Regions from separate parts of the Streptosporangium sp. NPDC020145 genome, predicted to be linked through region 2. Evidence: riboswitches for the same ligand, from Rfam matches in the RefSeq annotation. Region 2 holds a riboswitch; each other region holds the start of a gene.
The links. Region 2 has a riboswitch for S-adenosylmethionine ahead of ABZ463_RS29325 (aminotransferase class V-fold PLP-dependent enzyme). Riboswitches for the same ligand answer to the same signal wherever they lie in the genome.
Positions count from the first base shown of each region.

Region 1: it holds a riboswitch for S-adenosylmethionine, as region 2 does, so the genes downstream of both, thrC (threonine synthase) here and ABZ463_RS29325 (aminotransferase class V-fold PLP-dependent enzyme) in region 2, are expected to answer to the same signal.
Region 3: it holds a riboswitch for S-adenosylmethionine, as region 2 does, so the genes downstream of both, ABZ463_RS09425 (glutathione S-transferase C-terminal domain-containing protein) here and ABZ463_RS29325 (aminotransferase class V-fold PLP-dependent enzyme) in region 2, are expected to answer to the same signal.

Region 1 covers NZ_JBEXZT010000014.1:22,733-30,498, forward strand. Annotated here, with positions in the region: gene ABZ463_RS24205 (MFS transporter) at 1-772, opposite strand, end outside; gene ABZ463_RS24210 (trehalose-6-phosphate synthase) at 836-2,260, opposite strand; gene ABZ463_RS24215 (RNA polymerase sigma factor) at 2,366-2,926, shown strand; SAM riboswitch class I at 3,040-3,182, shown strand; gene thrC (threonine synthase) at 3,197-4,459, shown strand; gene ABZ463_RS24225 (MoaD/ThiS family protein) at 4,481-4,756, shown strand; gene ABZ463_RS24230 (cold-shock protein) at 5,147-5,347, shown strand; gene groL (chaperonin GroEL) at 5,671-7,296, shown strand; gene ABZ463_RS24240 (AAA family ATPase) at 7,536-7,766, opposite strand, start outside.
Region 2 covers NZ_JBEXZT010000020.1:83,411-91,176, reverse strand. Annotated here, with positions in the region: gene ABZ463_RS29340 (acyltransferase) at 226-1,305, shown strand; gene ABZ463_RS29335 (cytochrome P450) at 1,310-2,506, opposite strand; gene ABZ463_RS29330 (TerC family protein) at 2,516-3,250, opposite strand; SAM riboswitch class IV at 3,445-3,560, shown strand; gene ABZ463_RS29325 (aminotransferase class V-fold PLP-dependent enzyme) at 3,654-4,910, shown strand; gene ABZ463_RS29320 (NADH-quinone oxidoreductase subunit D) at 4,929-6,113, shown strand; gene ABZ463_RS29315 (acyltransferase) at 6,136-7,254, shown strand; gene ABZ463_RS29310 (DUF3592 domain-containing protein) at 7,259-7,669, opposite strand.
Region 3 covers NZ_JBEXZT010000004.1:269,886-277,651, forward strand. Annotated here, with positions in the region: gene ABZ463_RS09395 (hypothetical protein) at 1-40, shown strand, start outside; gene ABZ463_RS09400 (hypothetical protein) at 37-498, shown strand; gene ABZ463_RS09405 (YtxH domain-containing protein) at 589-900, opposite strand; tRNA gene ABZ463_RS09410 (tRNA-Asn) at 1,066-1,141, shown strand; gene ABZ463_RS09415 (nitric oxide synthase oxygenase) at 1,538-2,647, shown strand; gene ABZ463_RS09420 (DUF402 domain-containing protein) at 2,656-3,168, opposite strand; SAM riboswitch class IV at 3,221-3,333, shown strand; gene ABZ463_RS09425 (glutathione S-transferase C-terminal domain-containing protein) at 3,370-4,311, shown strand; gene ABZ463_RS09430 (FAD/NAD(P)-binding protein) at 4,340-6,100, shown strand; gene ABZ463_RS09435 (ABC transporter substrate-binding protein) at 6,132-7,763, shown strand; gene ABZ463_RS09440 (ABC transporter permease) at 7,760-7,766, shown strand, end outside.

The DNA of each region.
Region 1 (7,766 bases), on a different contig from region 2:
GCGCCAGCCCGGCGGTGAAGGCGGTCAGCGCGCTCGCCGCGACCGCCGCGGACAGGCCCGTGTTGTCGCTGACCAGCTTGGCCGCCCAGAGGTTGAACGAGAACTCAAGCCCGACGCAGCAGAACAGCACCGCCCCCGCCAGGTGGAAGCGCATGCCGAGCCCCGGGGAACCCGCGCTCCCGGAGGGCGCCGCCTGCTCCTCCCGGGCGGGCGTGGGAACCCACACGCGGCCCATGGCGAGCGCGAGCAGCACGGTCAGCAGCGGGGTGAGCAGCAGCGCCGTCCGCCAGCCGAGCGCGCTCTGCGCCGCGAGACTGACGACGAACGGGGCGAACAGGCCGATGGTCCCGCCGACCGCGTTGGCCTCACTGATCGCCGACGGCCCCGCGGGACCGTGGTGCCGGCCGAGGACGGACATGCTCGTGTAGAGACTGATCGAGCCCATCCCGCCCGCCAGGCAGTACGCGAGGAGCGTGACCTGCGGTGTGTGGCCGAGGACGACCAGCAGCACCCCCACGTTCATCCCGGTCAGGCCCGTCCAGACGGTGACGCGCGTGCCGAGGCGGCGGGTCAGCCGGGGCAGCGCGAGGCCGGTCAGGACGCCGCCGACGGCCATCATGGTGCCGTGCAGCCCGGCGACCGTCTGCGAGAGGCCCAGTTCGGCGCGGAGCATGGGCAGGGCGGCGCTGAGGCCGTACAGGTAGGTGGCGAAGACACCGAGCTGCAGGTAGACGAGCCAGGTCGGACGGTCACGGGTGAGCCTGGCGGTCACGGGTTCCCCCGAACGTCAATGAAGCGCGAAGTCCCCTGAACTATCTCATATCAGGGCAAAATCTCAGCCGAGTGCGGCGAGCTGGTCAGCGAACCAGCGCTGCGGGGGAAGGGCGGTCGCCAGACGGGCCAGCCTGTCCCCCCGGACGGCGCGCTCGTGCTCGGGCATGACGAGGCCCTCGTGGATGGCCCGCGCCGTGGCCGAGACGTCGTAGGGGTTCACCAGCAGCGCGTCCGCGCCTAGCTCGGCCGCGGCCCCCGCCTCGCGCGACAGGACCAGAGCGCTGTTCGGGGACAGCACCGGCCCCTCCTTGGCCACCAGGTTCATCCCGTCGCGGATCGGGTTGACCAGCATCACGTCGGCCAGCCGGTAGGCGGCCAGCGACCGGGGATAGTCGTCCTGGACGTTGAGGATCAGCGGATCCCAGTCCTCGGTGGCGTACTCGTCCTCGATCTCCGAGGCGCAACGCTGCACCGCCGCGGTGTACTCACGGTATTCGGGCAGGTCGTGGCGGGAGGGGTAGGCGAAGGCCAGGTGCACGACCCTGCCGTGCCACTCGGGGTGCGCCGCGAGGAACTCCCGGTAGGCGATCAGGCCCCTGACGATGTTCTTCGACAGCTCGGTCCTGTCGATGCGCACGATCAGCCTGCGGTCGCCGACCAGCTCGCGCAGGGCGGCCATGTGGGACTCGACGTCGGGCTCGCGGGCGCGTTCCCACAGCGCCCGGCCGTCCACACCCAGGCCGTGCACGCCGATCCGGGTGGTCCGGCCCGCGTGGGTCACCGTACGGCCCGCGCGCTCGACCCGCGCGTCCAGGACGCTCTCGCAGCAGTCCATGAAGGCCCCGGCCCAGCGGTCGGTCAGGAAACCCGCCTGGTCGGCGCCCAGGATGCCCTCAAGCAACTCGGCGGCGACCTCGTCGGGCAGCAGGCCGAAGTACTCGGGAGGGGCCCAGGGCGTGTGGGAGAAGTGGGAGACGCGCAGGTCGGGCCGTTCGCTCCTGAGCATCGCCGGGACCAGGGCCAGGTGGTAGTCCTGCACCATGACCTTGGCGCCGTGCGAGGCCTCCTCGGCCAGCGCCATCGCGAACGCCTCGTTGTAGGCCTGGTAGGACTCCCACTCCCTGCCGAACCTGGCGTCGAAGTGCGGCCTGTTCGGGGTGTCGTAGAGCAGGTGGTGGACGAACCACAGGGTCGAGTTGGCGACCGCGTTGTAGGCCCGCTGGAAGGTCGCCGGGGGGATGTCGAGCATCCGCAGCGCCCCGGTCTCGTATCCCGCCTGGTCGAGCCGCCCCCCGGGAGCGAGCCGTACGGCACCGCGGTCGCCGTCGGACAGGGCGGCGCAGACCCACAGGACGTCGAGCTCCTTGGACACCTCGGACAGGCCGGAGACCAGGCCGCCGCCGCCCCTGCGCATGCTCAGCGCGCCGCCCTCCGACATGGTGAAGGAGACCGGGCCGCGGTTCGAGGCCACCAAAATCCCACTCATCTGACCTCCTCGCCCGGGAGGACGTGGCTTGTCCCGAAGGTTAACCAAACGATAACCGGCGACCATAGGATGTCGAGCGACCGTGACCGTTGATGGGAACCCGTGATGGCGCTGGACGAGACGACCGAGGAACTTGCCCGTGCGGCCGCCGGAGGCGACCACCGGGCACTGGGCGAACTGCTGAAGCGGATCGAGCCCGAGGTGCTACGGCACTGCGGGCGGATCCTCCCCTACCGGCAGGACGCCGAGGAGGCCTGTCAGGACACCCTGCTCGCCGTGGCCCGCAACATCGCCAGGTTCGAGGGGCGGGCGCGGTTCAGCACGTGGCTGCACATCGTGACCGCCAACTGCGCGCGCACCACCTACCGCTCGCTCAAACGGCGTTCCGCCGAGCAGAGCTCGGAGGAGTTGCCGCTGCACAACAAGCCCGACGTCGCCAGGGTGAGTGTGATCGCGGGCTCCCGCCTCGACCTGCTCGACGCGATGGAGGCCCTTGAGGCGGACAAGCCCGACCTGGCCCAGGCGCTGGTGCTGCGCGACATCTGCCAGCTCGACTACAACGAGGTCGCCGAGCAGCTCGGCATCCCCCTCGGCACCGCCAAGTCGCGCATCCACCAGGCCCGCAAGTACGTCCAGGGAGCGCTCGGCGACGCCTACGGCTTCTGAGGTTTGTCCGGTTAATGACACACTTCATCTCGTTTGGTGAGACAACTGGTCAGGAGGGGCACAAGGCGAGGTAGAGTGCTTGAGACCTGCATGTCAGGTCCACAACTGAACATTGCTCATCCAGAGGGGTGGAGGGACCGGCCCTGCGAAGCCCCGGCAACCCTCCCGGTTCAAGACTCGCGATCTGGCGAGGGGTCGACCGGGACAGGTGCCAATTCCGGTCTGTGACCAGGGTGGTCGCAGACGAAGATGAGGGAAAGGCCTCGCTTCATGGCGCTCGCGAACACCGCAACCACCACCGCTCTTGACTTCGGTCCCGCCGTCGCTCTCTCCTGTCGTGAGTGTGGTGCCCGCTACGACCTCGGTCCCAGCTTCGCCTGTATCGAGTGTTTCGGGCCCCTTGAGATCGCCTACGACTTCGGGAACGTCACCCGGGAACAGATCTCGCAGGGGCCGGCCAACATCTGGCGCTACCGCTCCCTCCTGCCCGTCCCGGCGGACGTCGCCTCCAAGCCCAACACCGAGCCCGGCTGGACCAGGCTCGTCAAGGCCGACAACCTGGCGCGTGAGCTGGGCCTGCGCTCGCTGCACGTGAAGGACGACTCGGGCAACCCCACGCACTCCTTCAAGGACCGCGTGGTCGCCATCGCCGTCGAGGCGGCCAGGAACTTCGGCTTCCACACCCTGTCCTGCTCCTCGACCGGCAACCTGGCGGGCGCGGTGACCTCCGCCGCCGCCAGGACCGGGCTCGACGCCTGCGTGTTCATCCCCGCCGACCTCGAACAGGGCAAGATCGTCATGGCCTCCGTGTACGGCGGCAAGCTGATCGGCATCGACGGCACCTACGACGACGTCAACCGCTTCTGTTCCGAGCTCATCGGTGACGAGCTCGGCGACAAGTGGGGCTTCGTCAACGTCAACCTCAGGCCCTACTACGCCGAGGGCTCCAAGACCCTGGCCTACGAGATCGCCGAGCAGCTCGGCTGGCGGATCCCCGACCAGATCGTCATCCCGGTCGCCTCCGGCTCCCAGCTCACGAAGATCGACAAGGCGTTCAAGGAGCTGATCGCCCTCGGTCTCGTCGAGGACACGCCGTACAAGATCTTCGGCGCCCAGGCCGAGGGGTGCTCCCCGGTCTCCGCGGCCTACAAGGCGGGCCACGACGTGATCCGCCCCGTCAAGCCCGACACGATCGCCAAGTCGCTGGCCATCGGCAACCCGGCTGACGGGCCCTACGTGCTCGACATCGCCAGGCGCACCGGCGGCGGGGTCGAGGACGTCACCGACCCCGAGATCGTGGACGCCATCCGCCTGCTCGCCAGGACGGAGGGCATCTTCGCCGAGACGGCGGGCGGTGTCACCGTCGGGGTGCTGCGCAAGCTGGTCGAGTCGGGTCGGCTCGACCCTGACGCGGAGACCGTGGTCCTCAACACAGGTGACGGCCTGAAGACCCTTGACGCGGTCGCTGACCAGGCACGTCCCACCGCTGTCATCCGGCCCTCACTCGACGCGTTCCGCGCTGTCGTCGCCTAGAGCTCTGAAAGGTACTGAATTATGAGTGTTTCTGTACGGATTCCGACGATTCTCCGTACGTACACCGGCGGCGCGGCCGAGGTGAACGGCGAGGGCGGGACCCTGCGTGAGGTTCTGCAGAAGCTCGACGCCGACTTCCCCGGGATCGGTGCCCGTATTCTCGATGAATCGGGCAAGATTCGCCGTTTTGTGAACGTCTATGTCGGTGATGAGGATGTCCGTTTCGCCGACAACCTCGACACGGTGACGCCGTCCGGCGTTCAGGTCTCCATCATTCCGGCGGTCGCCGGAGGCTGATCCCGGCGGAGGCCGCGCGGGGCCCTGGGCGGGCCCTGGGCGGCCTCCTGGGGCCCGATGTCGTCCACTGTCATGGAACGGCGCCCCTAGAACACCCTCACGACACCCGCACCGGCCTGGCCGCGTGCGGGTGTCGTCTTTTGTGATGCAAGCTCACATTTTTGCGCGAAGACATAATGTAATATTTAACTAACTAGTAGTGATAGCAAAACTATGTTGGCGTGTTGAATGCGTCCGTAAAGCGGTAGTTTGCTGGTTGACTCTGTTGCCCCACGGGCTCTCACAGGTATGGTCGAGGGCGATCGACGTAGGCGATGTCTCCGCCTCGGAGATTGAGGACCTCGCGAGAGGAATGGGCGACGTCCTCAAGCCCAGTAAGAGGAGTCGGAAGTGGCGCAAGGCACCGTCAAATGGTTCAACGCGGACAAGGGCTACGGCTTCATCGCGGTAGACGGTGGTAAGGATGTTTTCGTCCATTACTCCGCGATCATGATGGATGGCTACCGTGCGCTCGAACAGGGCCAGAGGGTCGAGTTCGAGATCACGCAGGGACAGAAGGGACCTCAGGCGGAATCGGTCCGGACGGTCTGATCTCGTCCTCCGTCAGCTCGTCGGGAACCCGCTGGCGCATCCCGCGGCAGCGCAGTTCGCGCGGATCGCCCTCGGCATGTCGGCCCGGCTCGTCGCTCCCATCGGCGGGCCGGGCCTTCGCCTAAGCTGACACTCAGGTCAAAGGTCCTTGGCTTGCACTCGTCGGGGGAGAGTGCTAAACAGTGGTTAGCACTCCTCATTGGAGAGTGCCAAACCTGGATCGAGACGATGGGGCCCGCCGAACGGAGTCGCGGGCCCGTATGCCGTCGCGGGCGTCGCCTCGGTCTGGTGCAAGCCACCCTGTGTTTGGGAGGTCTAGCCGTATGGCAGCCAAGATGATCTCGTTTGACGAGGACGCCAGGCGCGGTCTCGAGCGTGGCATGAACCAGCTCGCGGACGCTGTCAAGGTGACCCTCGGCCCCAAGGGCCGCAACGTCGTGCTGGAGAAGAAGTGGGGCGCCCCCACGATCACCAACGACGGTGTCTCCATCGCCAAGGAGATCGAGCTTGAGGACCCGTGGGAGAAGATCGGGGCCGAGCTCGTAAAGGAAGTCGCCAAGAAGACCGACGATGTCGCGGGTGACGGCACCACCACGGCCACCGTGCTTGCTCAGGCGCTGGTCCGCGAGGGCCTGCGCAACGTAGCCGCGGGCGCCAACCCCATGTCCCTGAAGAAGGGCATCGAGGCCGCCGTCGAGCGTGTCTCCGAGGAGCTCTCCAAGCTGGCCAAGGACGTGGAGACGAAGGCGCAGATCGCCTCCACGGCCTCCATCTCCGCGGGTGACCCGCAGATCGGCGAGATGATCGCCGAGGCGATGGACAAGGTCGGCAAGGAAGGCGTCATCACCGTCGAGGAGAGCAACACCTTCGGCCTTGAGCTTGAGCTCACCGAGGGCATGCGCTTCGACAAGGGTTACATCTCGCCCTACTTCGTGACCGACCCGGAGCGCATGGAGGCCGTCCTCGACGACCCCTACGTCCTCGTCGTCAACTCCAAGATCTCCGCGAACAAGGACCTGCTCCCGGTCCTCGACAAGGTCGTGCAGGCCGGCAAGCCGCTGCTGATCATCGCCGAGGACATCGAGGGCGAGGCGCTGGCGACCCTGGTCGTCAACAAGATCCGCGGCCTGTTCCGCTCGGTCGCCGTCAAGGCTCCGGGCTTCGGCGACCGCCGCAAGGCCATGCTGGGCGACATCGGCATCCTGACCGGTGCCCAGGTCATCAGCGAGGACCTCGGTCTGAAGCTGGAGTCCACCACGCTCGACCAGCTCGGCCGCGCTCGTCAGGTCATCGTCACCAAGGACGAGACGACGATCGTCGACGGTGCCGGTGACGCCGAGCAGATCGCGGGCCGGGTCAACCAGATCCGTGCCGAGATCGACAACACCGACTCCGACTACGACCGCGAGAAGCTGCAGGAGCGCCTGGCCAAGCTGGCCGGTGGCGTGGCGGTCATCAAGGCCGGTGCGGCGACCGAGGTCGAGCTCAAGGAGCGCAAGCACCGCATCGAGGACGCCGTGCGTAACGCCAAGGCGGCCGTCGAGGAGGGCATCGTGCCCGGCGGTGGCGTGGCGCTGCTGCAGGCCGGCGCCAAGGCGTTCGACAAGCTCGAGCTGGCCGGGGACGAGGCCACCGGTGCGGCGATCGTGCGCAAGGCTCTTGAGGAGCCGCTGAAGCAGATCGCGGTCAACGCCGGCCTTGAGGGCGGCGTCGTGGTGGAGAAGGTGCGCAACCTGACCCCCGGCGAGGGCCTGAACGCCGCCACGGGCGAGTACGTCAACCTGTTCGAGTCGGGCATCATCGACCCGGCGAAGGTGACCCGTTCGGCGCTGCAGAACGCCGCCTCGATCGCGGCGCTGTTCCTGACGACCGAGGCCGTCATCGCCGAGAAGCCCGAGAAGGCCGGTGCCGCTCCCGCCGTTCCCGGCGGCGGCGACATGGACTTCTAGTCCGGAGCTTTCCCAAAAGAGGCGACCCCGAGGTGTCGGGGTCGCCCCTTTTTGTTTTCCACCCGATTTCTCACCGGCCCGTAAGGCGGGCCTTTCCGGTCGGCCAGGTGTTTTACCCGGGCCGGGCGTGCGTTTCACGGCCGCCGCGTTCGGAGACCGGACGTTTCCGGCCGCCAGGGCCTTCGGGAGGGGTGGCCTTTTCGGCCGGACGGACTTTCACGGCACGCCGGGGGAACCGGTCAGCGGAGCTGGGCGGGCAGGTCGCCGGTGTGCAGGACGGTCAGCGAGGTCACCGCCCTGGTCAGAACCACGTAGAGACGGGCGAGGCCGCGTGGTTCCGCGGCCACGATGTCGGCGGGTTCGACCACGATGACGTGGTCGTACTCCAGGCCCTTGGCCAGGCTCGCGGGGATCACCAGGAGCCGGTGCTCCTCGGTCGCGTCCTGGCTCAGCACCCGGTGCTCCACGGC
Region 2 (7,766 bases):
CGGTGTTTCCTCGGCGGCCGGAGGCCGGTCGTCGCAGGCCCGAAACAAATGATCGGGCCTGAAACACAACTCCATGAGCTTCGGAAACAAGCGGTCACCCCTGTTCCCGGAAAACGGGGATCGTGGAGGTCGCGGCTGTTCGCTATTGTCTGGATCGTTCTACTTGGTGTGATCCCGCCATGCCGGTCCACGGCGTCGGCCGACAGCGACCGTGACGAGGTTCGCGTGAAAGAGACCATGGCTCCTCCCGCGGCCAGGGAAAAAGCCCCCCGCCTCCCCTCCCTGACGGGTTTGAGGTGGTTCGCGGCATTTGCTGTTTTCGGTTTTCATCTGTTCACCGGCGGCATAACGGATGACCCCGGAACACAGCGCTTTCTCGGGGCGGTCTTCTCCGCGGGCTCCTCCGGGGTGCCGTTCTTCTTCGTGCTGTCCGGCATGGTGCTGACCTGGTCGTCCAGGCCGGGAGACCGGGCGTGGGCGTTCTGGCGGCGACGGGCCGCCAGGATCGTCCCGAGTCACATGGTCACCTGGATCGCCGTCCTGGCCCTGTTGACCGTGGCGGGACGCGTCGTGGCGCCGGGACCGGCCATGAGCGGATTTTTCCTCCTTCAGGCCTGGGTACCGGACGAAACCTATTACTTCGGCGGCAACACCCCTTCCTGGTCACTCTCCTGCGAAATGGCGTTTTATGCGGTTTTCCCGCTTCTGCTGCCGCTTCTTCGACGTATTCCAGGAAACCGGCTCCTGCTGACCTCGGCGGGGTTGTGGGCCGGAACATGGGTGGTCCCGTTTGTCAGCTTCTCGATGCCGGAAAGCATCGGTTACTGGTTCGTCTGGATCTTCCCGGTGACCAGGGCACTGGAGTTCGCACTCGGCATGACCGTGGCGCTGATGGTCAAGGAAGGCCGCTGGCGGGGACCCGGCCTGCCCGTGGCCGTCGTCCTGGTCCTGGTCGCCTACGCGACCGTCCCGCTGGTCTGGCAGCGCGCGGGCTGGGTGGCGTGGATGGCGGGACCGTTCGCCGTGCTGATCGCCGCCGCCGCGACGGCCGACGTGCGCGAGAAGCGTTCGCCGCTGCGCCTGCCCGTCCTGGTCTGGCTCGGGGAGATCTCCTTTGCCTTCTACCTGGTGCACCAGCCGACGATCAGCCTGGTCAACCGGGTGCTCGGGCGCACCCCGGCGCACGCGCTCCTGGTGACGCTGACGGCGCTGCCGCTGGCCGTACTGCTGGCCTGGGCGCTGCACCGCCTCGTCGAGCGGCCCGCCGAGCGCCTGCTGTCAGGCGGGCGCCCGGGGGCCGCGTGAGACCTCAGACCCGTGCCTCCAGAGCCGTCAGGCCCCGGATGACGTAGCCGGGGTTCCAGGTGGGCTCGGTGGCGAGTTCCATCCGGGGAGCCAGGCGCAGCAGGGCGCCGAACGACTCGGCCAGCTCGATCCTGGCCAGCGGGGCGCCCAGACAGAAGTGGATGCCCGCGCCGAAGGAGATGTGCGGGTTCTCCGTACGGCCGAGGTCGAGGCGGTCGGGGTCGGCGAACACCTCGGGGTCCCGGTTGGCCGATCCGAACAGCAGCGCCACCTCCGCGCCACGTGGGATGTCCACCCCGCCGACCGAGATGTCCTCAAGGACCCAGCGCTCGAACATCTGCAGCGGGGTGTCCCAGCGCATCAGCTCCTCGATCGCCGTGGGCAGCAGGCCGTGGTCGGCGCGCAGCCGTTCCAGCTCGGCCGGGTTGCGGAACAGCGACCACCAGCCGATTCCGGTGACGTTGACGGTCGCCTCGTGACCCGCGTTGAGCAGCAGCACGCAGGTGCCGACCAGCTCCTCCTCGGTCAGGGTGTCACCGCCGTCGGCGACCAGGGCCAGGGCGCTGATCAGGTCGTCGCCGGGGTTCGCCCGGCGGGCGCGGGCCAGCTCCGACAGGTAGCCGGAGAACTCCTCCGCCGCCCGTACGGCGGTGCGCTGCGTCTCGGGCGACGGGTTGAGCTCGTACATCCCGCAGATGTCGGCCGACCAGGGCCGCAGCAGGTGCCGGTCCGCCTCGGGGACGCCGAGCATCTCAGCGATCACGGTCACCGGGAGCGGTTCGGCGACCTCCGCGATGAGGTCGCCGCCGCCACGTGCCACGAAGTCCTCGACCAGCCCCGTGGCGATCGAGGCGACCTTGGGCCGCAGCGCCTCGACCATCCGCGGGGTGAACGCCCGGGAGACCAGGCGGCGCAGGCGGGTGTGGACGGGCGGCTCGACGTCGAGCATCCCGGCCCTGACCACCCGCCAGAACGGGTCGAGGAAGGGCGGCTCCTCCGGTCTGCCGAACTCGGCGTGCGTGGCCACGTGCAGGTAGGACCGGCCGAGTCTCCGGTCGCGCAGCAACGCGTTGACGTCGGCGTGCCGGGCGACCAGCCACTGGCCGGTCGGCTCGAAGAAGGTGACCGGCCGCTGTCTCAGCTCGGCGTAGGCGTCATAGGGGTAGGCGACGAATTCCGGACTCCATGGGTCAAAACGCACAAACCCATGCTAGGGCTCCGGAGTCTTCTCGACGGCCCGGGAACGACGGCGGGCCCGGATGTTGAGCAGCTCGACCACCAGCGAGAACGCCATCGCGAAGTAGATGTAGCCCTTGGAGATGTGCTGTCCGAAACCCTCCGCGAGCAGCACGACGCCGATCAGCACCAGGAACGACAGCGCCAGCATCTTGATCGTCGGGTGCTTGTCCACGAAACGGCTGATCGGCCCCGAGGCGAAGAGCATCACCACGACCGCGACGATGACCGCGATGACCATGATGGCCAGCTCGTCGACCATGCCGACCGCGGTGATCACCGAGTCGAGGGAGAAGACGATGTCCAGCACCATGATCTGCAGGATCACCATGCCGAAGGAGGCCGCCGCCTTCCGGCCGCCGGAGTGGTCCTCGCCGTTCTCGGTGTGGCCGTGGATCTCGTGAACGCTCTTGACCAGCAGGAACAGCCCGCCGAGGATCAGGATCAGGTCGCGTCCTGATATCTCGTGCCCGAAGATCTCAAAGAGCGGGGCGGTGAGCCGTACCACCCAGGACAGGGCGAGCAGCAACGCCAGGCGGCTGACCAGGGCGGCGAGCAGGCCCAGTCTGCGGGCGTTGTCACGCTGTTCCGGCGGGAGTTTCCCCGCCAGGATCGAGATGAAGATGATGTTGTCGATGCCCAGCACGATCTCCAGAGCGATCAGCGTGAGCAGACCTATCCAGCTCGCCGGGTCGGCCACCCAGTCCATCGGGTCCTCCAGTTTCGGTGGGGAGAGCGCCGCCCGCGCGCGGCGCGTGACCTGACGGGCGTTCACGGTCACAGCTCCAGACGATCGGACAGAACCGGAAGTTCCTCAGGATCACCGCCGAAACTCCAGCCCTCCGGACCCCTTCCCGCAGACTTGCCAAGCACCGCCTCTGTGTGGGTATAGTCCGGTTCGTAGGTCATGAGTGCCAGCGACAAGCCCCGGCTAGCTGGCCGGCAACCCTCGCGTCCGCGGCGGGGTGCCCCGGGTGAGGACCTGGTCCGGCACGAGGTGTGCCGGGCAAGCGCGGGCTCCAGCACCAAGGCCATGGCTTGGGGTCCGATGACCTCCAAGGAGCTTTGGCGTGTCCACACTGACGATCTTCACCTCCGCCGCCGCCGAGACCGTGACCGTCCCGGCGACCCGTGTCCCCGACGACCGGCCGATCCCCGCGGTCCTCGGCGCCGACCTTGAGGTGCCCGTCAAGGGCGGCAGGCTGGTGCCGTACGCCAACCTCGACTACGCCGCCAGCGCCCCCTGTCTTGAGCCGGTGAGCGCCGCCGTCGCCGCCGCGCTCCCGGCCTACTCCAGCGTCCACCGCGGCGCCGGATACGCCTCCCAGCTGACCACCGCCCGCTACGAGCAGGCCAGGCACACCGTGCGGGCCTTCGTCGGGGCCCGCCCCGACGACGCGGTGATCTTCACGAGGAACACCACCGACGCCACCAACCTGCTGGCCCGCAGCCTGCCCGCCGGGACCACCGTGGTGGTCTTCGAGACCGAGCACCACGCCTCGCTCCTGCCCTGGGCCGACGTCGTACGGCTGCCCGCCCCGGCCTTCCCCGGTGAGGCCGTCCGCGCCGCCGACGACGCGCTGGCCGCGATCGACGGCCCCAAGCTGCTGGTCGTCACCGCCGCCTCCAACGTGACCGGCGAGCTGTGGCCGATCGCCGCGCTGGCCCACATCGCCCACCGCCACGGCGCCCGCGTCCTGGTCGACGCCGCCCAGCTCGTCCCGCACCGCCGCCTCAACCTGACCGCGCTCGACCTGGACTACGTGGTCTTCTCCGGTCACAAGCTCTACGCCCCGTTCGGCACCGGCGCGCTGATCGGCCGCTCCGACTGGCTCTCGGTCGCCGAGCCGTACCTCCGGGGCGGCGGGGCCGTCAGGGCCGTCGAGGACGAGACGACCGACTGGCACGACGACCCCGAGGCCCGTCACGAGGCGGGCACGCCGAACGTGCTGGGCGCCATCGCGCTGGCCGCCGCCTGCGACGCGCTGAGCGCGACCGGCTGGGACGTGCTGGTGCGCGAGGAGGAGCGTCTGCTGGCCCGCCTGCGCACCGGTCTGGCCGGGATCGAGGGTGTGCACGAGCTGTCCCTGTGGGGCCCCGACCACGCCCGCGTCGGCATCGTCTCCTTCGTCGTGGACGGCTTCACCGCCCGTGAGGTGGCCGAGACGCTGTCCGGCGAGTACGGCATCGGCGTGCGGGACGGCAAGTTCTGCGCCCACCCCTTCGTCAGGCACCTGCTCGGCGCCAAGGACGGCGGCTGCGACGACGTCACCGCCTCCGCGGTGCGCGCCTCCATCGGCGTCGGCAGCACCACCGAGCACGTCGACCGTCTCGTCGAGGCCCTGCGGGATCTCGTCACGCGCCGCTGACGTGACAGCATGGGGCCTATGACTGAGCCCCGGGAAGTGAACGTGGGGATCGGGGCCGGAGCCGACGCCGTCGCGGGAGCGGCGGCGGCCGGCAAGGAGCTGGCCACCGAGGACATGGTCCTGAACATCGGCCCGCAGCACCCCTCGACCCACGGCGTGCTACGCCTGCGCCTGACGCTGGACGGCGAACGGATCAGCGCCGCCGAGCCGATCGTCGGCTACATGCACCGGGGCGCGGAGAAGCTGTTCGAGGTCAGGGACTACCGGCAGATCATCGTGCTGGCCAACCGGCACGACTGGCTGTCGGCGTTCGCCAACGAGCTGGGCGTCGTGCTCGCGGTCGAGCGGATGCTCGGCATGGAGGTCCCCGTCAGGGCCGTGTGGGCGCGCACCCTGATGGCCGAGCTGAACCGGGTGCTCAGCCACCTGATGTTCCTCGGCTCCTACCCCCTCGAACTGGGCGCGATCACCCCCGTCTTCTACGCCTTCCGCGAGCGCGAGACCCTCCAGGCCGTGATGGAGGAGATCTCCGGCGGCCGGATGCACTACATGTTCAACCGGGTCGGCGGCCTCAAGGAGGACCTGCCGTACGGCTGGCTCGACCGGGTGACCCTGGCCGTCGCCGACGTACGGCGCCGCCTGCCCGACATCGAGGCCCTGATCAGCGGGAACGAGATCTTCCTGGCCCGCACGGTCGGCGTCGGGGTGCTCGACCGCGAGACGATCATGCAGTACGGCGTCAGCGGCCCCATCGCCCGTGCCTCCGGCGTCGGCCTCGACCTGCGCAGGGACGACCCCTACCTCGCCTACGGCGAACTGCCGGTCAAGGTCGTGACCCGTTCCGCGGGAGACTGCAACGCCCGCTTCGAGGTGCTGCTCGAACAGGTCCGCGTCTCCCTCGACCTGGCCGACGTCTGTGTGGAGCGGCTGCGGTCCCTGCCGAGGGGGCCGATCAACCAGCGTCTGCCCAAGGTGCTGAAGGTCCCCGAGGGCCATGTCTACGCCTGGACGGAGAATCCACTCGGCATCAACGGCTACTATCTGGTCTCTCGTGGCGAGAAGACCCCCTGGCGGCTGAAGCTCCGGTCCGCCTCCTACAACAACGTCCAGGTGCTGAGAGAGATGTTGCCTGGACATCTGGTTTCCGACATGGTGGCCATCCTGGGGTCGATGTTCTTCGTGGTCGGTGACATCGACAAGTGACCCGGAGCGCGGAAGGGGGGACATGAGCGAGCGCGTGGACGCCGCTTCCCGCATCGGAGGCCCGAAGCGGGACAAGTACATCGACTGGCTCCGCGCGGTCAGCCTGATCGTCGTCGTGGTCTGGCACTGGGCGTTCACGATCCTGCAGTGGGGGCCGGCCGGCCCCTCCCCGACCAGCCCGCTCGGTTTCACCTCGGGGTTGTGGATCCTCACCTGGCTCTTCCAGGTGCTGCCGCTCTTCTTCTACGTGGGCGGATACGTCCACCTGATGTCGTGGAACCGCGCCTGTGAACGCGGGGTCGGCATCGGCGCCTTCGTGTGGCGGCGCATCCGGGCCCTGGCGATCCCGGCGCTGGCGCTGTCCTTCGCGTGGCTCGCCTTCGGCGGGGTCATCTGGTTGATCTTCGACGTGCCGTGGATCGGCCGGGCCGTGCTCCTGGTGCTGAGCCCGCTGTGGTTCATCGGCGTCTACCTGATGCTGGTCGCCCTGCTGCCCGTGATGCTGTGGCTGCACCGGCGCTTCGACGTACTGGTGCTCATCTGGCTCGGCGGCGCGGCGCTGGTGGTCGACGTGCTGCGGCTGCGGTACGGCCTTGAGGCCATCGGCTGGCTCAACATGGTGATCGTGTGGGGTCTGGCCCACCAGGCGGGCTTCTTCTACGACCGGATGGTCGCGATGCCCCGCAGACTGGACGTCGCGACCCTGTGGACCGGGCTGTTCGCCCTGGTCGGCCTGGTCTACTCGGGCATCTACCCGGGGTCGATGGTCGGGGTTCCCGGCGACAAGCTGTCGAACATGGCTCCGCCGACCTTCGTCATCGTGGCCCTGCTGATCTTCCAGATCGGCCTGGTCGAGGTGCTGCGGCCCGCGATGGAACGGCTGCTCGAACGGCCTCGCTGGGGGTGGGTCAACACCACGATCAACCGGTTCGCGCTGCAGCTGTTCCTGTTCCACACCACCGGCATGGCGATCCTGAACGGGGTGTTCTGGGGGCTGACCGGCTCACCGCCCGGCAGTCAGATCCCGCCGACGCTGATCTGGTGGCTGGAGCGGCCCCTGGCGATCGCCGGGCCGCTGCTGTGCACGATCCCGTTCCTGTTGATCTTCGGCCGCAGGAACTCGGCGACCGCCACCCGGTGACGGGTCAGCTTTTCGCGAGCCCGGGCCGACGTCGCTTCTTCCACAGCCGGCGAAGGCCCGCGAAAACCGCGTAGAGGGTCATGACGAAAAACGCGCCGAGCAGCAGCAGGTCGAAAACGAGCCTGAACTCCCTGTTGACCACACTCGGATCGTCTGCGTCATAGACGATCGAGACCTTCTCACCCTCGGCGTAACTCCCCCGGATCTCGGCGAAACGCCGGACGTCCTTCACAAAGAAGTTGACCTTGGTGAGTTGGTAGCTCTCCCCTGCCTTCACGGTTCTGGTGGACATCGCCGTCGCGGTGGTCCGACCGCCGTGAAGATACATGTCGAGGTTCGACGCGCCCACCCGCACCCCCAGGATGGTCGTGAAAGCCCATCCGACGCACAGCAGGACGCAGGCGATCACGTACACCCCGTTGACGGACCCGTCGTCCACCGGCTCCTCGTCCTCGCCCGGTCCGAGGTCCCAACGTAATCGTCTGGCCATCGACCTTGCCTCCCACATCGAA
Region 3 (7,766 bases), on a different contig from region 2:
GCTCACCCTCGATCTGCTCGCCGATAACGTGGAGGGATGAAGCTCTTCAATCGGACGCCCGCGGGGGTCCGCGCGGCCGTGGCGCCGACCGACCGGGTGCTCACCTACGCCGAGGGGCCCGAAGGCTACGTGGTCGCGACCGACAAGGCGCTCTATCTGGGTGAGACCAGGCTGCCGTGGTTCCGGATCGACCGGGGGGTGTGGGACGAGGAGGGGCTGACGGTCGTCACCACGGAGGGGCGGACGCTCCGGGCGCCGCTGCCCGAGCCGGGGCGGGTGCCGGAGGCCGTGCGGGAGCGGGTCATGGCCTCGATCGTGGTCAGTCAGTACGCCCCGCTGGACGCCAGAGGGGGAGTGCGGCTGGTGGCGAGGAGGACCGACGACGACCAGATGATCTGGGAGTTCGTCTTCGACGCCGGGATGGACCCGCAGGACCCCGGTCTGCGCGCTCTCGCCGAGCAGGCCCTGGAGGAGACGCGCCGCAGTTTCGGCGTCTGAGGGCGTCCCACGACCGGCTTTTCTCGGTACGGAACGCGAAAGGAGCCCGCGCGGGTCCGGTGGGCGCCGTGACCCGCGCGGGCGGCGGGGTCAGTGGGGGGTGACGGCCTTCTCCTCCCGTGGCCATCCGGTGCCCGTTTCGTCGTGCTCTTCCGGCCCCCTGCCGTCGCGCGGCTGCAGGAACGGCAGTTTGTCCCTGGCCACATCACTCACCTTCGTCCTGGCCACGTCGGTGGCCCTGGAAACCTGGGCGCCGACCAGCCCCGCGGCCTCCTGGACGGCGGGGTTGTCCGAGACCCGGCGCGCCATCCGCTTGAGCTGCTCATAGCGCTCCCGGCCTGCGCGGCTCCCAAGGATGTAGCCGACCGCGAGGCCTACACCGAACATCAGTCGGTAACGCATCTCCACCTCCACAAGCGTCCTGGGCGGGACCCTACCCGCGGATCGTGAGTTGTCTCGGCCCTACCCCGGAGCATCGATGCGACACACACTCCCGGAGTGCGCTAATCTATTCCTGCGCCGCAAGGAGCGGGGGAAAACCCCAGGTCCGAACAGCGCGAAGCACGATCCCGTGTAGCTCAATCGGCAGAGCAGCCGGCTGTTAACCGGCAGGTTATAGGTTCGAGTCCTATCGCGGGAGCCATCAAGAAGGCCCCGGGAGCACAGCTCCCGGGGCCTTCGCCGTTTCGTGTCCTATTTCGCGGACAAATCCCGGTGAATCACGGAAAATAGGGGGCGCATCGCCTCGTGTCCTTCCGCTCGCACTCGGTGACCGGGCCGTGGGCGCCGTACCGCAGTGGGATCACCGCCGGGCCGGAGACATCACGCGGGACATCACGCCGAGGGAACCGTGCCGCCCGGAACGGCATGCCGTACCCGTTAGACGTATACAGGTGGTTTTTCTGTGCCGACTTGGCCGAAACCCCGGCGCCAGACGCCGGCGAGGGAACAGGGAGCACGCGCGCAGGGCTATGCGGGGGCCCACCGGGACGACGGGAGGGCGCCGTGGCAGCCGCCTTCCCAACCGGTGGCCCCGCCGGTGGACGTGACGGCCGCCGAGGAGTTCCTGACGCTGTTCCACGAGGAGAACCCGGACGCGGGCCCTGTGAAGCCCAGGCTGCGCGAGGTGCGCGCCGAGATCGCCGCGACGGGGACCTACACCCACACGCCGAAGGAACTCGTCTTCGGCGCCCGGGTGGCCTGGCGCAACAGCGACAGGTGTATCGGGCGGTTGTACTGGAAGTCGCTGCGGGTACGCGACCGGCGCCGGGTGAACACGGTCGAGGGGGTCGCCGTCGAGTGCGTCGACCATCTCCGTGAGGCCGTCTCCGACGGCCGGATCCGGCCGATGATCACGATCTTCGCCCAGGACCGGCCGGGGGCGCCGGGGCCGAGGATCTGGAACGAGCAGCTCATCCGTTACGCGGGGTACGCGATGGACGACGGTTCGGTCGTCGGTGATCCGCGCAACGCCGGGTTCACCACGATGGCCCGTAAACTCGGCTGGCCGGGCGGCCGGGGCACGCCCTTCGACGTGCTTCCCCTGGCGGTCTCGATGGGCGACGGGCCGCCTGTGCTGTCCACGATCCCCGGGGACGCGGTGCTCGAGGTGCCGCTGTCCCACCCGGCCTATCCGTGGTTCGAGCGGCTGGGGCTGCGCTGGCACGCCGTACCGGCGATCTCGAACATGTGCCTGGAGATCGGCGGGGTCTGCTACCGGGCCGCGCCGTTCAACGGCTGGTACATGGGGACCGAGATCGGGGCGCGCAACCTCGCGGACCCCGACCGCTACAACCTGGTGCCCCTGGTCGCCGCGCGGCTCGGCCTGGACACCCGTAACGAGCGTTCGCTGTGGCGCGACCACGCGCTGGTCGAGCTGAACGTGGCGGTCCTGTACTCCTTCGACAGGGCGGGGGTCACCATGACCGACCACCACGCCGAGTCCAGGCGCTTCCTGACGCACGTGGCGCGGGAGGAGAGCGCGGGCAGGACCTGCCCGGCCGACTGGAGCTGGATCGTCCCGCCCATCTCGGGGGCCGCGACCCCGGTCTTCCACCGGTACTACGACCAGGAGCGGCTCTCGCCGAACTTCGTCACCCACCCCGACTCCAGGGAGCGGTCGGCGGGCCGGTGGAGCCCGGGGCGGTGACGTCCTTCTCAGCGGTTCCCGGAGACCAGGGAGAGCCAGTGCGGAGGTGAGGCGAAGGGGGCCGTCCTGGCGGTGACGGCCTCCATCAGCGCGGCGGCCGAGGCGCGGGCGCCCTCCACGATCTCCCTGGGGTAGGCGTAGCGGACCTGGTGCTCCTCGAACTCGTCCTCGTCGTCCAGGAGCACCCGGCCGTCCTTGCGCATGCGGATCACGTCGAGGTCGAGGTCGACCATGGTCACCTCGTCGCCGTCCCAGCGCGGCACGGTCGAGACGTCACAGTAGATCTCGGCCTTGTACGGCGCCGCGTTGAAGGTGGCCGTCCACCAGGCGTCACGGGGGAAGAGGATCACGAACGGCTCGTCCCAGACGACGGGCGGCTCCTGCCCCCGCCTGCCGCTGCTGCCGGGCGGGCAGCCGACCCACACGCCGTGTTCGTCCTCGCCGAGGAGCAGGGCCGGGTGGTTCCAGTGCAGCGAGCCGTCGTACTTGCGGTAGACCACGCGGACGATCTCATGAGACATCCCCCGACTTTAAGGGTTGACAGAGATCTATGTATTTCCTACCGTCTAACTAGGTTAAGAGTGTCAGTGCAAAGCCCCGGCTCGCTGACCGGCAACCCTCGCACCGCGGCGGGGTGCCCCCGGGGAGGACCGGGTGGCACGGTCGGCGTGCCGCAAGCGCGGACCCGCACGGGTCACCGAGGCATGCCCTGGGAGTGTCACATGTCCGAGATCACACTCAACTACGCCAGCCCAGTGGACCTGGACACCCACGGCCGCTACCGGCCCGGTGGCAGGCCCGGCCCCCGCTACCCCTTCCAGGGACGGATCACCGACGACGGCACCGGGGAGTTCCCCGCCGAGGCCGGGCGCTACCACCTCTACGTCGCGGCGGTCTGCCCCTACGCGCAGCGTACGGCGATCGTGCGTTCCCTCAAAGGGCTGCAGGACGTCGTCTCGCTGTCCTACGTGGACGACGAGCGGGACGGCAGGGGGTGGGCGTTCCGCGAGCGGCGCGGCGCCGACCCGGTCAACGGCTTCGCGACCCTCAGGCAGGCCTACGAGGCGACCGAACCCGGATTCGACGGACACGTCTCCGTGCCGGTGCTGTGGGACCGGCACGGGGGGCGCATCGTCAGCAACAACTTCCCGGACATCACCATCGACCTGGGCACACGCTTCGGCGGCGACCCCGAGGCCGACCTCTACCCCGAGGAACTGCGGCCCGAGATCGACGCGCTCAACGCGCGCGTCTACGAGTACGCCAACACCGCCGCGGGCCGGGTCTCCGCCGCCACGACCGAACCGGAGTACCACCGGGCGAGGAAGGCCGTGATCGGCTTCCTCGACGAACTCGACGCCAGGCTCGCCGGCCGCAGGTTCCTGTTCGGCTCCGCGATCACCGAGTCCGACGTACGGCTCTGGCCCACCCTGGTCAGGTTCGACGTGAGCGACAACCCGTCGGCCAGGATCAGCGAGCGCCCGCTGACCGCCTTCCCCAACCTGTGGGACTACGCCAGGGACCTCTACCAGCACCCCGCCTTCCGCGAGAACACCGACCTCACCGTGCTCGCCTCCCCCACGGGGGAGACCGACCCGTGGCGGGTACCGGTCGAGCCCGCCACCCCCGACTGGGACCTGCCCCATCGAAGAGCAGCGCTGTGACGGACCGTACGAGAGGGGAGTGGTCGGCGTGAGCGCCTCCATCGCGATCGTCGGCGCCGGGCCGACCGGCACCTGCCTGGTCGAGCGGATCTGCGCCAACGCCGCCGAACTGCTCAGCTGGCCGTCGCTCGACGTCCACGTGATCGACCCCTACCCGCCGGGCGGCGGCAGGGTCTGGCGCGAGCGGCAACCCGACCTGCTCTGGATGAACTCCGCCGCCGCCGACGTGACGCTCTTCACCGACGAGTCCGTCCGGTGCGTCGGCCCGATCCGCCCCGGCCCCTCGCTGGCCGAGTGGCTCGGCTGCGACCCCGGACGCTTCGTCCCCCGGCCCGTGCAGAACGCCTACCTCACCCACGCCTTCCGGCGAGCCGTGGACACCGCCCCCCGCGGTGTCCGGGTGCACGTGCACCGGACCCGGGCACTCGACCTGACCGACGTCCCGGGAGGCCAGGCCGTACGGCTTGAGGACGGGACGACCCTTGAGGTGGGCGCCGTGATCCTCGCGCAGGGACACGGCGACGTCACCCCGGCGGCGGAGGAACGCGGGCTGACGGCCCTGGCAAGGGAGAGCGGCCTGCGCTACCTGCCGACCGGCTACACCGCGGACCTCGACCTCGGCCTGGACCGGCTGCCCGCCGGTGAACCGGTGATCGTGCGCGGCCTGGGACTGGCCTTCGTCGACCTGATGGTGCTGCTCACCTCGGGAAGGGGCGGCCGGTTCGTCAGGGAACACGACGGGGAACTCGTCTACCTGCCCAGCGGGCGGGAACCGCTGCTGCACGTGGGGTCACGGCGCGGTGTGCCGTACCACGCCAAGACCGCCTACCGCTTCCAGGGGCTCCGGCCGCCCGCGCCGCGCTTCCTGACGGCGGGGGCGCTGGGGGAGGGGCCGTGGAACTTCCGGCGGGACGTGTGGCCCCTGGCCGCCAAGGAACTCGCCTTCGCCTACTACCACGAACTCCTCAACAGCCATCCGAAACGGGTCAGGACCGGTTGGCCGGAGTTCGCCGAACGGTTCGCCGCAGAGGAATGGCGCAGCCCCGGGATGCGGCTGCTGATCCGCAAGGCCGTACCCCGGCACGCCGACCGGCTCGACCTGGACCGGCTCGACCGGCCGCTGGAGCGGATCCGCTTCGGCGACCAGGCGGGACTGCGGCGGTGGATGGACGGCTACATGGCCGCCGACCTGCAACGACGCTCCGACTCCGCGTACAGTGCCGACCACGCCCTGATCCTCGGATTACTGTCCGTCAACGGTGTCCTCGCCGAACGGGGAATCTCCGACCGGTGGTTCGAGGGCTTCTTCAGCTACGTCGCCAGCGGTCCGCCCGGCCCCCGGCTTGAGGAGCTCAAGGCCCTGGCCAGGGCGGGCGTGGTCACCTTCCTCGGCGCCGACGTCAGGGTCGAGCACCGCGGCGGGCGATGGGTCGCGCAGAGCCCCACCCTGCCCGGCGCCGTCACCGCCAGGTCCCTCGTCGAGGCCAGGCTGCCCGCACCCAGCGTGAGCCGCTCGACCGACCCGCTGATCTCCGCGCTGCGCGACCGCGGCGAGATCGACGAGTCGTCGGGCCTGCTGAGGGTACGGCCCGCCGACCGCCGCCTGCTCGACCGCCTCGACACCCCGCACCCCCGCAGGTTCGCCTTCGGCCCCTGGGTCGTCGGCGGACGGGTCACCGGCGGCTTCGCCAGACCCGGCCTCGACGCCCCGCTCTTCCGCCACGCCGACGCCCTGGCCCGGATCGTGCTGTCCGAGGCCGTCACCACCGAGATCAGACATGTCGCCTGAGGCGGCGCACGACTCCCCGAGGAGAAGGTAAGTGAAAGCGCAACGGGGCGTCCTGGCTCTGGCCGGGGTGCTGACGCTCGCCGCGTGCGGAACCGAGACCGGGGCCGCGAACCCGGCCTCAGGCGGCGGCACCGAGGGGGACTCGCTGGTGTGGGCGATCGAGACGCAGCCCATCACGTTCAACCCCCAGCAGTGGGGCCAGAACAAGGCCAGGCTGCTGGTGCACAACCAGTTCGACGCGCTCGTCGCCAGGGGCAGGGACGGTGAGTTCCTGCCGTGGCTGGCCACCTCGTGGGAGGTCTCCAAGGACGGCCTCACCTACACCTTCAAGCTCAGAAGGGACGTGACCTTCCACGACGGGGAGAAGTTCGACGCGGCCTCGGTCAAGGCCAACCTCGACCAGCTCGTCACGCCCGGGTACAACCCCGCCGTCGCCGGCATCCAGCTGCGTGAGTACTCCTCGGCCGAAGTGACGGACCCCTACACGCTGAAGATCACACTCAAGGCGCCCGACGCCCTGTTCCTGGACTTCCTGGCCTCGCCGTACGCCGGACAGGTCTCCCCGAAGTCGCTGAGGAACGCCAAGGACCTCAAGGCGGGCGGTCCCGACCTCGTCGGCACGGGACCGTTCATCCTCGACCGGTTCACCCCCGGCCAGGAGGCCCACTACCGGCGCAACCCCGCCTACAACTGGGCGCCGCCCAACGCCGCGCACCAGGGACCCGCCTACCTGGCGGAGATCACCTACCGGTTCCTGCCCGAGGCGGCGGTCCGGGTCGGCGCGCTCACCTCGGGACAGGTCCAGGTGATCGAGGGAGTGCCCGCCACCGAACTCGGCCTGCTCAAGGCCGACCCCGGTGTGAGGGTGGAGACCAGCCTCAACTCGGGCAGCGCGTTCTCCTACTACTTCAACGTCTCGCACCCGCCCTTCGACGACAAACGGGTGCGAGAGGCCTTCAGGGACGCCGTGGACGTGGACACCGTGCTCAACTCGGTCTACCAGGGCACGGCCAGGCGAGCCTGGAGCATCGTCGGCCAGGGCAGCCCGCAGTTCTACGACGCCTCCCTGGAGAACACCTACGGCAACGACACGCGACGGGCCAACGAACTGCTCGACGAGGCGGGCTGGACCGAACGCGACGCCGAGGGCTTCCGGGTCAAGGACGGCAAGCGGCTGACCGTCCGATCCGTCGAGTCGGCCCCCTACGTCAGGGACCGCCGCGACGTCCTCGCGCAGGCCGTACAGGCCGCGGTCAAACAGAGCGCGGGCATCGACTTCCAGCCCAAGGTGGTCGACCAGGGCACCCAGCAGAAGGCCCTGGAGGACGACCAGTACGAACTGTTCCAGAACTCGCGCGGCGACACCGACGCGGGGGCCGCGCTCAACCTGATCCTGCCGAAGGGCGCCGCGATCAACCGCACCCACTTCGAGAACGCGGACCTGGACAAGCTGCTCGCCGAGGCCTCGACCACCTCCGACCAGGCCAGACGCAAGGAGCTCTACGCGAGGGCACAGCGGACCGTCGTCGCGGAGGAGGCGCTGCTGCTGCCGCTCTACGTCCCGGCGGACCAGGTCGCCTACGGCGCCGGGGTCACCGGGATCACCTTCGAGCCGGTCTCCGGCACCCCCAACAGTGCTTACGACGTCCGGACAGGCACGTGAGCA